One region of the Pantoea sp. S18 genome, then DNA from elsewhere that is predicted to be linked to it. Evidence: predicted binding sites of a transcription regulator. Region 1 holds the regulator's gene; the other holds the start of a gene.
What was found. The regulator PurR, encoded in region 1, represses purine synthesis genes. The targets are predictions, from matches to a motif close to CANGCAAACGTTTGCNTG.
Positions count from the first base shown of each region.

Region 2: VIJ98_RS12120 (NCS2 family permease) is a predicted target of PurR. The motif match lies at 1,827-1,844, and genes of this name have one in related genera.

Region 1 is NZ_CP142688.1:1,868,764-1,872,629, reverse strand. It holds gene VIJ98_RS08690 (C40 family peptidase) at 1-535, shown strand, start outside; gene VIJ98_RS08685 (YnhF family membrane protein) at 591-680, opposite strand; gene purR (HTH-type transcriptional repressor PurR) at 955-1,980, shown strand; gene punR (DNA-binding transcriptional activator PunR) at 1,977-2,888, opposite strand; gene punC (purine nucleoside transporter PunC) at 2,999-3,866, shown strand, end outside.
Region 2 is NZ_CP142688.1:2,603,946-2,607,811, reverse strand. It holds gene VIJ98_RS12130 (carbohydrate kinase family protein) at 1-904, shown strand, start outside; gene VIJ98_RS12125 (response regulator) at 841-1,587, opposite strand; gene VIJ98_RS12120 (NCS2 family permease) at 2,098-3,396, shown strand; gene VIJ98_RS12115 (hypothetical protein) at 3,565-3,866, shown strand, end outside.

The sequences.
Region 1 (3,866 bases):
CCCGCTGAAACTCTCTGCTAAGAAATACGGTCATCAACGTTTAGCGAAGAAAACACCAGAGATCGCCGTCGATGATGAAGCGTTAGCGCTGACCGGCATCAAAATGAGTAAGGCGCACCGCCAGCGTTATCAAAAAGCGCGTGAAACAGCGATGACCAAATTGATGGGCCAACTCGGCAAACCTTATCAGTGGGGCGGCACTTCGCCACACACCGGTTTCGATTGCAGCGGCTTAGTGTGGTACGCCTATAAAGATTTGGTGAAATTCAAATTCCCGCGCACCGCCAATGAGATGTATCACCTGCGCGATGCGGCACCGATTAAGCGTGAAATGCTGGAGAAAGGTGATCTGGTGTTCTTCCGCATTAATAATCGCGGCACCGCCGATCATGTTGGCGTGTATCTCGGCAACGGGAAATTCATTCAGTCGCCGCGTACCGGCAAAGATATTCAGATTAGCGCACTGGGTGAGGATTACTGGCAGAAACACTATGTGGGCGCGCGTCGCATGATGACGCCAAAAACTATTCGCTAACTGTTGCGCAACAATCATAAAAAGCCGGATGCTGTTCTCAGCTCCGGCTTTTTTGTTAATGCATGATCGCGGTAAAGCTGAAGGCGATAATCATCAACAGTGCGCCAACGGTGGTCATTAGCGCCAGCTTCAGGTCGGTATTCATCACAACTCCTTAGTCACACAATTATTAGGGTTAAGGCGATTTTCGCACAGCAATGGGCAAAAATCTCGTGTTATCCGCGCCAGCTTGTTAGAATCGCCGCCTTTCGTTGCGCAACAGATTTTGCGCGTGCTGTATTTACAGCGTGATGAAGTGATTTCGCCTGCTAAAACACACCGTTTTGCCCGCTTTTTTGGGCTATAAAAGCATTAGCAGACGCAAACGTTTAACAATATACTTATCAGTAAGTTGCGATAAGCCCAGGAGTACCATTTTCATGGCAACAATTAAAGATGTCGCAAAACGCGCGGGTGTCTCAACCACCACGGTTTCGCATGTCATCAACAAAACGCGTTTCGTTGCGGAAGAGACGCGTAACGCCGTATGGGAAGCGATCAAAGAATTACACTACTCGCCCAGTGCCGTGGCGCGTAGTCTCAAAGTTAATCACACCAAAACCTTAGGTTTGCTGGCGACCTCCAGCGAAGCGCCCTATTTCGCTGAAATTATCGAAGCGGTGGAGAACCGTTGTTTCGAACGCGGGTACACGCTGATTCTCGGCAATGCGCACAACGATCTGCAAAAGCAGCGTGCTTACCTGTCGATGATGGCGCAAAAGCGCGTCGATGGCTTGCTGGTGATGTGTTCTGAGTATCCAGACGATTTGCTGCAGATGCTGGAAGAGAACCGCAACATTCCCATGGTGGTGATGGATTGGGGTGCATCGCGCGGTGATTTCACCGATACCGTGCAAGACAATGCGTTTCAGGGCGGCTATCTCGCCGGGCGTTATCTGATTGAACGCGGTCATCGAGATATCGGTGCCATTCCCGGCCAGATGGAGCGCAACACCGGCGGCGGCCGTCACGCTGGCTTCCTGCAGGCAATGAACGAAGCGGGCATTACGGTGCGTCCGGAATGGGTAGTTCAGGGCGACTTTGAGCCTGAATCGGGCTATCAGGCGATGCAGCAGATTTTAAATCAGAAACAGCGCCCAACAGCGGTGTTCTGCGGTGGCGATATTATGGCGATGGGCGCGATTTGCGCTGCTGATGAGATGGGTTTGCGCGTACCGCAGGATATCTCAGTCATCGGCTACGATAATGTGCGCAACGCGCGCTATTTCACGCCAGCGCTGACCACCGTGCATCAGCCAAAAGCCGAACTGGGTGAAAAAGCGCTGGAAATGCTACTGGATCGCATCACCAGCAAGCGTGAAGATCCGCAAACCATTGAGGTTCAGCCAACGCTGATTGAGCGCCGTTCGGTGGCGTACGGTCCGTTCCGCGACTATCGCCGCTAAGCCGACAATTCGCTGAGCCATTCGTGGTTCAGCGTTTCGGCATCCCCGAGATAAGCCAGTAACCACTCCAGCGCCGGTGACGCGCGCTGTTCTGACCAGCTGACGCAGCACGGACTGTCCGGAAAGGCCTGCGGCAGTGCCAGTTCCACCAGTTTATGGCTGTCCAGCAGAGGACGCGCCAGATGGCCTGGCGCCATGCCGACGCATAATCCTGCCAGCAAACAATCCATCCCGGTTTCCCACTCTGGCACCACCAGACGTCGCTGATTATCCAGCGTCCATGTCATACGGCGCGGCAACGCACGCGAGGTATCCTCCAGCACCAGCGATGGCCATACTCGCAATGTTTCATCATCCAGCTCCGTGCTGTTAACCAACGGATGATCCGGACTTACAACACAACGCCAGTTCAACGCGCCCATATCCTGAAAGGCAAAACGTCCGCCCACCGGAATCGCCTGGGTTGCGCCAATCGCCACATCAACCCGGCCATCTGCCAATGCATCCCACACGCCGTTAAACACTTCGTAGCTGATAATCAGCTCCATATCGGGAAAGTGGCGATAGAAATCCTTCACTAACTGCCGCGTGCGCTGCGGTTTAACGATGCAATCAACCGCGATGCTTAGCTCCCCGCGCCAGCCATTTGCCAGTTGCTGACACTGTCGACGGGTTGCCAGCATTTTTTTGATAACAGATCGTCCTTCACGTACAAAATGCTCGCCCGCCGGTGTCATCACCACTTCGCGGTGCTGACGCTCAAACAGCGGCACCGCCAGCCAGCTTTCCAGCTGGCGCACGGTATAGCTGACGGCAGAAGGCACACGATGCAGCTCCTGCGCTGCCGCACTAAAACTGCCAGTGCGCGCCACCGCATCCACCACTTCAAGCGCATATTCTGACCACATAATTTTGCCTTCAAAAAATTTAACAGCACTATGCAAATATTAGCGTTTCACAAAGCGCGTTGCATCCTTTTACACTCCCCGGCGTTCAACCTGCCCAAAAGAGAATCACCATGTTGTCGTCTAAAGCATTTATGCCTTATCTCGCCGTGCTCAGCATGCTCGGCTTTCTTGCCACGGATATGTATTTACCCGCCTTTGGCGATATGCAGCGTGATTTCGCGAGCGCACCCGGCACCATCAGCGCCAGCCTGAGTCTGTTTCTCGGCGGTTTCGCCTGTGCCCAGGTATTTTGGGGGCCGCTGTCAGATCGTTACGGCCGTAAACCCATTTTGCTGGCGGGGTTAGCCATCTTCGCCCTTGGTTGTCTGGGGATGCTTTGGGTGACCGATGTCCGCCTGATGCTGGCGCTGCGTTTTGTGCAGGCGATTGGTGTGTGTGCGGCTGCCGTGAGCTGGCAGGCGCTGGTGGTGGATCACTATCCAAAAGCCAAAGCCAATAAAGTGTTTGCCACGATTATGCCGCTGGTTGCGCTGTCTCCGGCGCTGGCACCGCTGCTCGGCGCCTGGCTTATCGGCCACTTCCACTGGCGCAGCATCTTTATCACGCTAACGCTGGTTGCCGTGGTGTTGCTGATCGGTACGCTGCAGTTAACCTCGCCTAAGCGCGAGAAAGTTGCGTCAGGCAAACAACCCGGCTGGTTGACCTTGCTGGGTACTCGCGTTTACAGCGGTAACGTCTTGATCTACTCGGCGTGTTCAGCGAGCTTTTTTGCCTGGCTGACGGGATCACCTTTCATTCTCGCCGCTGCTGGCCTGACGCCGGGCGATATTGGCCTGAGCTATATTCCGCAGACCATTGCGTTTCTGATTGGTGGCTTTGGCTGCCGCACGCTGTTAAATCGTTATCAGGGCGCGCAACTCCTGCCGTGGTTGCTGGTGTTGTATAGCCTGAGCATCCTGAGTCTGTTTGTCATCGCCC
Region 2 (3,866 bases), 740 kb from region 1:
CCTGGCGCGCATGCAGCTGAATTTGCCGCTGGCGGGCGTTGGCATGGTGGGCGAGGACAGCGACGGCGACTACATCCTGCAACTGCTGGACGATCATCACATCGACCGGCAGTTTGTGCAGCGCACCGCAGGCATCAACACGGCGATGACGCAGGTGATGACCACGCCGGACGGCCAGCGCACCTTCTTCCATGCACGCGGTGCCAATGGCAAGCTTGATTTGGCGCATTTCGCCGCCGTCTCCACTGCACATCGCATCTTCCATCTTGGTTATTTGCTGCTGCTGGATAGCCTCGATGTGCCGGATGAGGAATACGGCACGCGCAGCGCACGATTGCTGGCGCAGATGCAGCAACGCGGCTATCTCACCTCACTCGATTTGGTGTCGCGCGTGGGCGAATATCGCCCGCTGGTGGTGCCTGCGCTGCGCTGGCTCGATTATCTGGTGATTAACGAACTGGAAGCGCAATCGCTCACCGGCGTAAGTCTGCGCACGCCGCAAGGACTTGCCGCACCCGCAGCCTTTGCCGAGGCGGCGACCTGGCTAATGCAGCAAGGCGTACGTCAGCGAGTGGTGATTCACGCACCGGAAGGCGCGTGGGGCCAGCAAGCGGACGGCGAAGGGCGCTGGCAACCGGCGTGGTGTTTAGCGCCGGAAGAGATTGTGGGTAGCGTTGGCGCGGGCGATGCGTTTTGCGCCGGTGTACTTTATGCCAGCCACGAAGGCTGGTCGCTGACGGAAACGCTGAAGCTGGCGCATACCTGCGCCTGTTTTAATCTGCATGCCGCAAACGCGCTGGACGGCACGCGGCCATTAGCCGAGATGCAGCGCTGGATGGATCAGGCGATTTGCGTTTCGCGCGCCGAAGAGGCAGGGCGCATTACGTCGGCGGAGAAAACATAGCCGAGACCGCGAATGGTGCGGATCAGGCTCGGTTGATGCGGGTTGCTTTCGATCTTGCGTCGTAGCCGCATGATCAGCACATCAATGGTGCGATCAAACACTTCAAGGCTTTCGCTGTGCGTCAGTTCGAGCAGTTGATCGCGGGTTAATACTTTGCGCGCATGCGCCACCAGCGCGCGCAGCAGCGTATATTCACCTTGCGTTAGCGGCACGCTTTCGCGCTGCGGATTGAACAGCTGACAGCGCGCATCGTCCAGCCGCCAGCCGTTGAATTGCCAGCCTTCATCCGGCAACGCTTCCGGTTGCGCCAGTCGTCCGCAGCGACGCAGTGCAGCGCGCGCCCGTGCCACCACTACGCGCGGGTTGAACGGCTTGGCGATGTAATCATCCGCGCCCATCTCCAGTCCCACCACCATGTCCGCTTCCGAACCCATGCCGGTCAACATGATCACCAGCAGATCGGGACGCTGCCGCTGCATCTGTTGCAGCACCAGCAAGCCGTTGGTGTCTGGCAACATCATATCCAGCATCACCAGCGAAATTTCCGGGTGCAGCGCCAGCAGGGCCAGCGCATCTTTACCCTGGTGGCAGCAATAAACGGTAAATACATGTTCATTCAACACATCGTGCAGCAATTCGCACACTGCACGATCATCATCGACCACCAAAATCGCGGGCTTCATGGATGCGCCTCTTTTGTTACGAAAGGGTTAAAAGCAGTGTAACCCGATGTTTTTTACCTGCTGATTCAGTCAACAGAAACGTGAGCGCCATCGCCTGGCAGAGTGTGGAAGCGTGCAGTGCCGCACTCTTTTTGCCAAACAATCGCAACGAGGGAAAACGATTGCGCAGCGCTGGTGCAATGCACCATAATCGCGCCTCATTCTGGTTCGGAATTATCCTAAGCGAAGCATTATTCGGAAACGTAATCGATTGCGTAGGGTGATGGCATAGCTATTGCTATACCCTAAATAATTCAAGTTGCAGGAAGGCGGCAAACTTACGCATCTCCGGGAGCTTACTTAAGTAAGTGACCGGGGTAAGTAAGTGCAGCCAACGCATCTGCAATTTGAAGGATGACGGATATGTGGACAGGGGAAGGTTAAACGCCTTGCGTCCAATAAAAAAATAAGTCTGTAAACCACATTGGCAAGGAGCGCGCGCATTCGTGCCGACTCCGCTCATGAGAGATGATGATGTTAGAAAAACTCTTCAAACTAAAAGCGCACAACACAACGGTTCGCACAGAAATTATTGCGGGGATCACCACCTTCCTGGCAATGGCTTACATCCTGTTTGTTAACCCGAGCATTCTCGGTGCAACTGGCATGGACAAAGGTGCGGTCTTCGTGGCGACCTGTCTGGCAGCGGCGATTGGCTGTGTGTTAATGGGCCTGATCGCTAACTATCCGATTGCACTCGCACCGGGCATGGGCCTCAACGCCTTCTTTACCTATACCGTGGTTCTGCATATGGGTTACACGTGGCAAGTCGCGCTGGGCGCGGTGTTCTTGTCGGCGGTGATCTTCTTTGCCATGTCGCTTTTCAAAATTCGTGAGTGGATTATTAACAGCATTCCGCTGCCGCTGCGTGCCGGTATTGGTGCCGGTATCGGCCTGTTCCTGGCAATCATCGCGCTGGAAGGCGCGGGTATCGTGGTGGATAACCCAGCTACGCTGGTTGGCCTGGGCGACCTGACCAAACCGGGCCCGCTGCTGGCGCTGCTCGGCTTCTTCATCATTGTGGTGCTGGAAGCGCGTCGCGTTACCGGCGCGGTGCTGATCGGCATTTTGGTGGTGACTTTCATCTCCATGGGCATTGGTCTGACGCCGTTTGGCGGCGTGTTCTCTGCTCCGCCTTCTATCGCGCCAACCTTTATGCAGCTGGATATCGCGGGTGCCTTTAACGTTGGCCTGGTCAGCGTGATCTTCGCCTTCCTGTTCGTGGACGTGTTCGATAACACCGGCACCTTGCTGGGTGTGACCAAGCGTGCTGGTCTGGCGGATGAGCAGGGCAACGTGCCGAAAATGGGCCGTGCGTTGATCGCAGATAGCGCCGCTGCGCTGTTTGGCTCGCTGCTCGGTACGTCAACCACCACCAGCTATGTGGAATCTGCTGCGGGCGTCAGCGCCGGTGGCCGTACCGGTTTGACGGCAATTGTGGTGGCGATTCTGTTCCTGCTAAGCCTGTTCTTCTCGCCGCTGGCGGGCAGTGTACCGGTTTATGCCACCGCGCCAGCGCTGCTGTTTGTTGCGGTGTTGATGGCATCTGGTCTGGCTGATATTGACTGGAAAGACATCACCACCGCCGCGCCGGTAACCGTGACTGCGCTAACCATGCCGCTGACCTACTCAATCGCCAACGGTATTGCGTTCGGATTCATCACCTGGACAGTGGTGAAACTGCTGAGCGGCCGCACCAAAGAGGTCAACCCGGCGCTGATCATTCTGTCGATTCTGTTTGTCATCAAACTGGGCTGGCTGAGCGCGTAAATCTTACTTAACGGAAGCCCGCTCGGGCTTCCGTGTCTGCCGTTGCATCCCTTCGTTTATTTTCTGCGTGTCACCTCGCAATCCTTTTTGATGCTCACTTTCCTTCAATCTCAAAACGGCCCAGGCTGTGCGTGTTGTTTAAACCTGCCCGCAAAAAATGTGCTGCGAATGGCGGGATCGTGGAATGTTAATGCTGCGCAAATCTGTTTCACTAACGGTGTGGTGGAAGGATTGAGCAACGCGATGGAAGAGGATTCGGTGATGGATTACCCCATTAGCAATACAACTCGTGTGTTCCCACCGCTTATTTTTGACGTTGGAAACAAAGGAGATCATCTAATGGAACAAATAACCAAACGGGTTGAACAGCTGGAAAAAACCACGCAGCAGATTCAGACAGATGTTGCGGTGCTCACGGCGCGTTCAGAACATTTTGCCACCAAAGCGGATATCGAAAAGGTCAGAGCCGA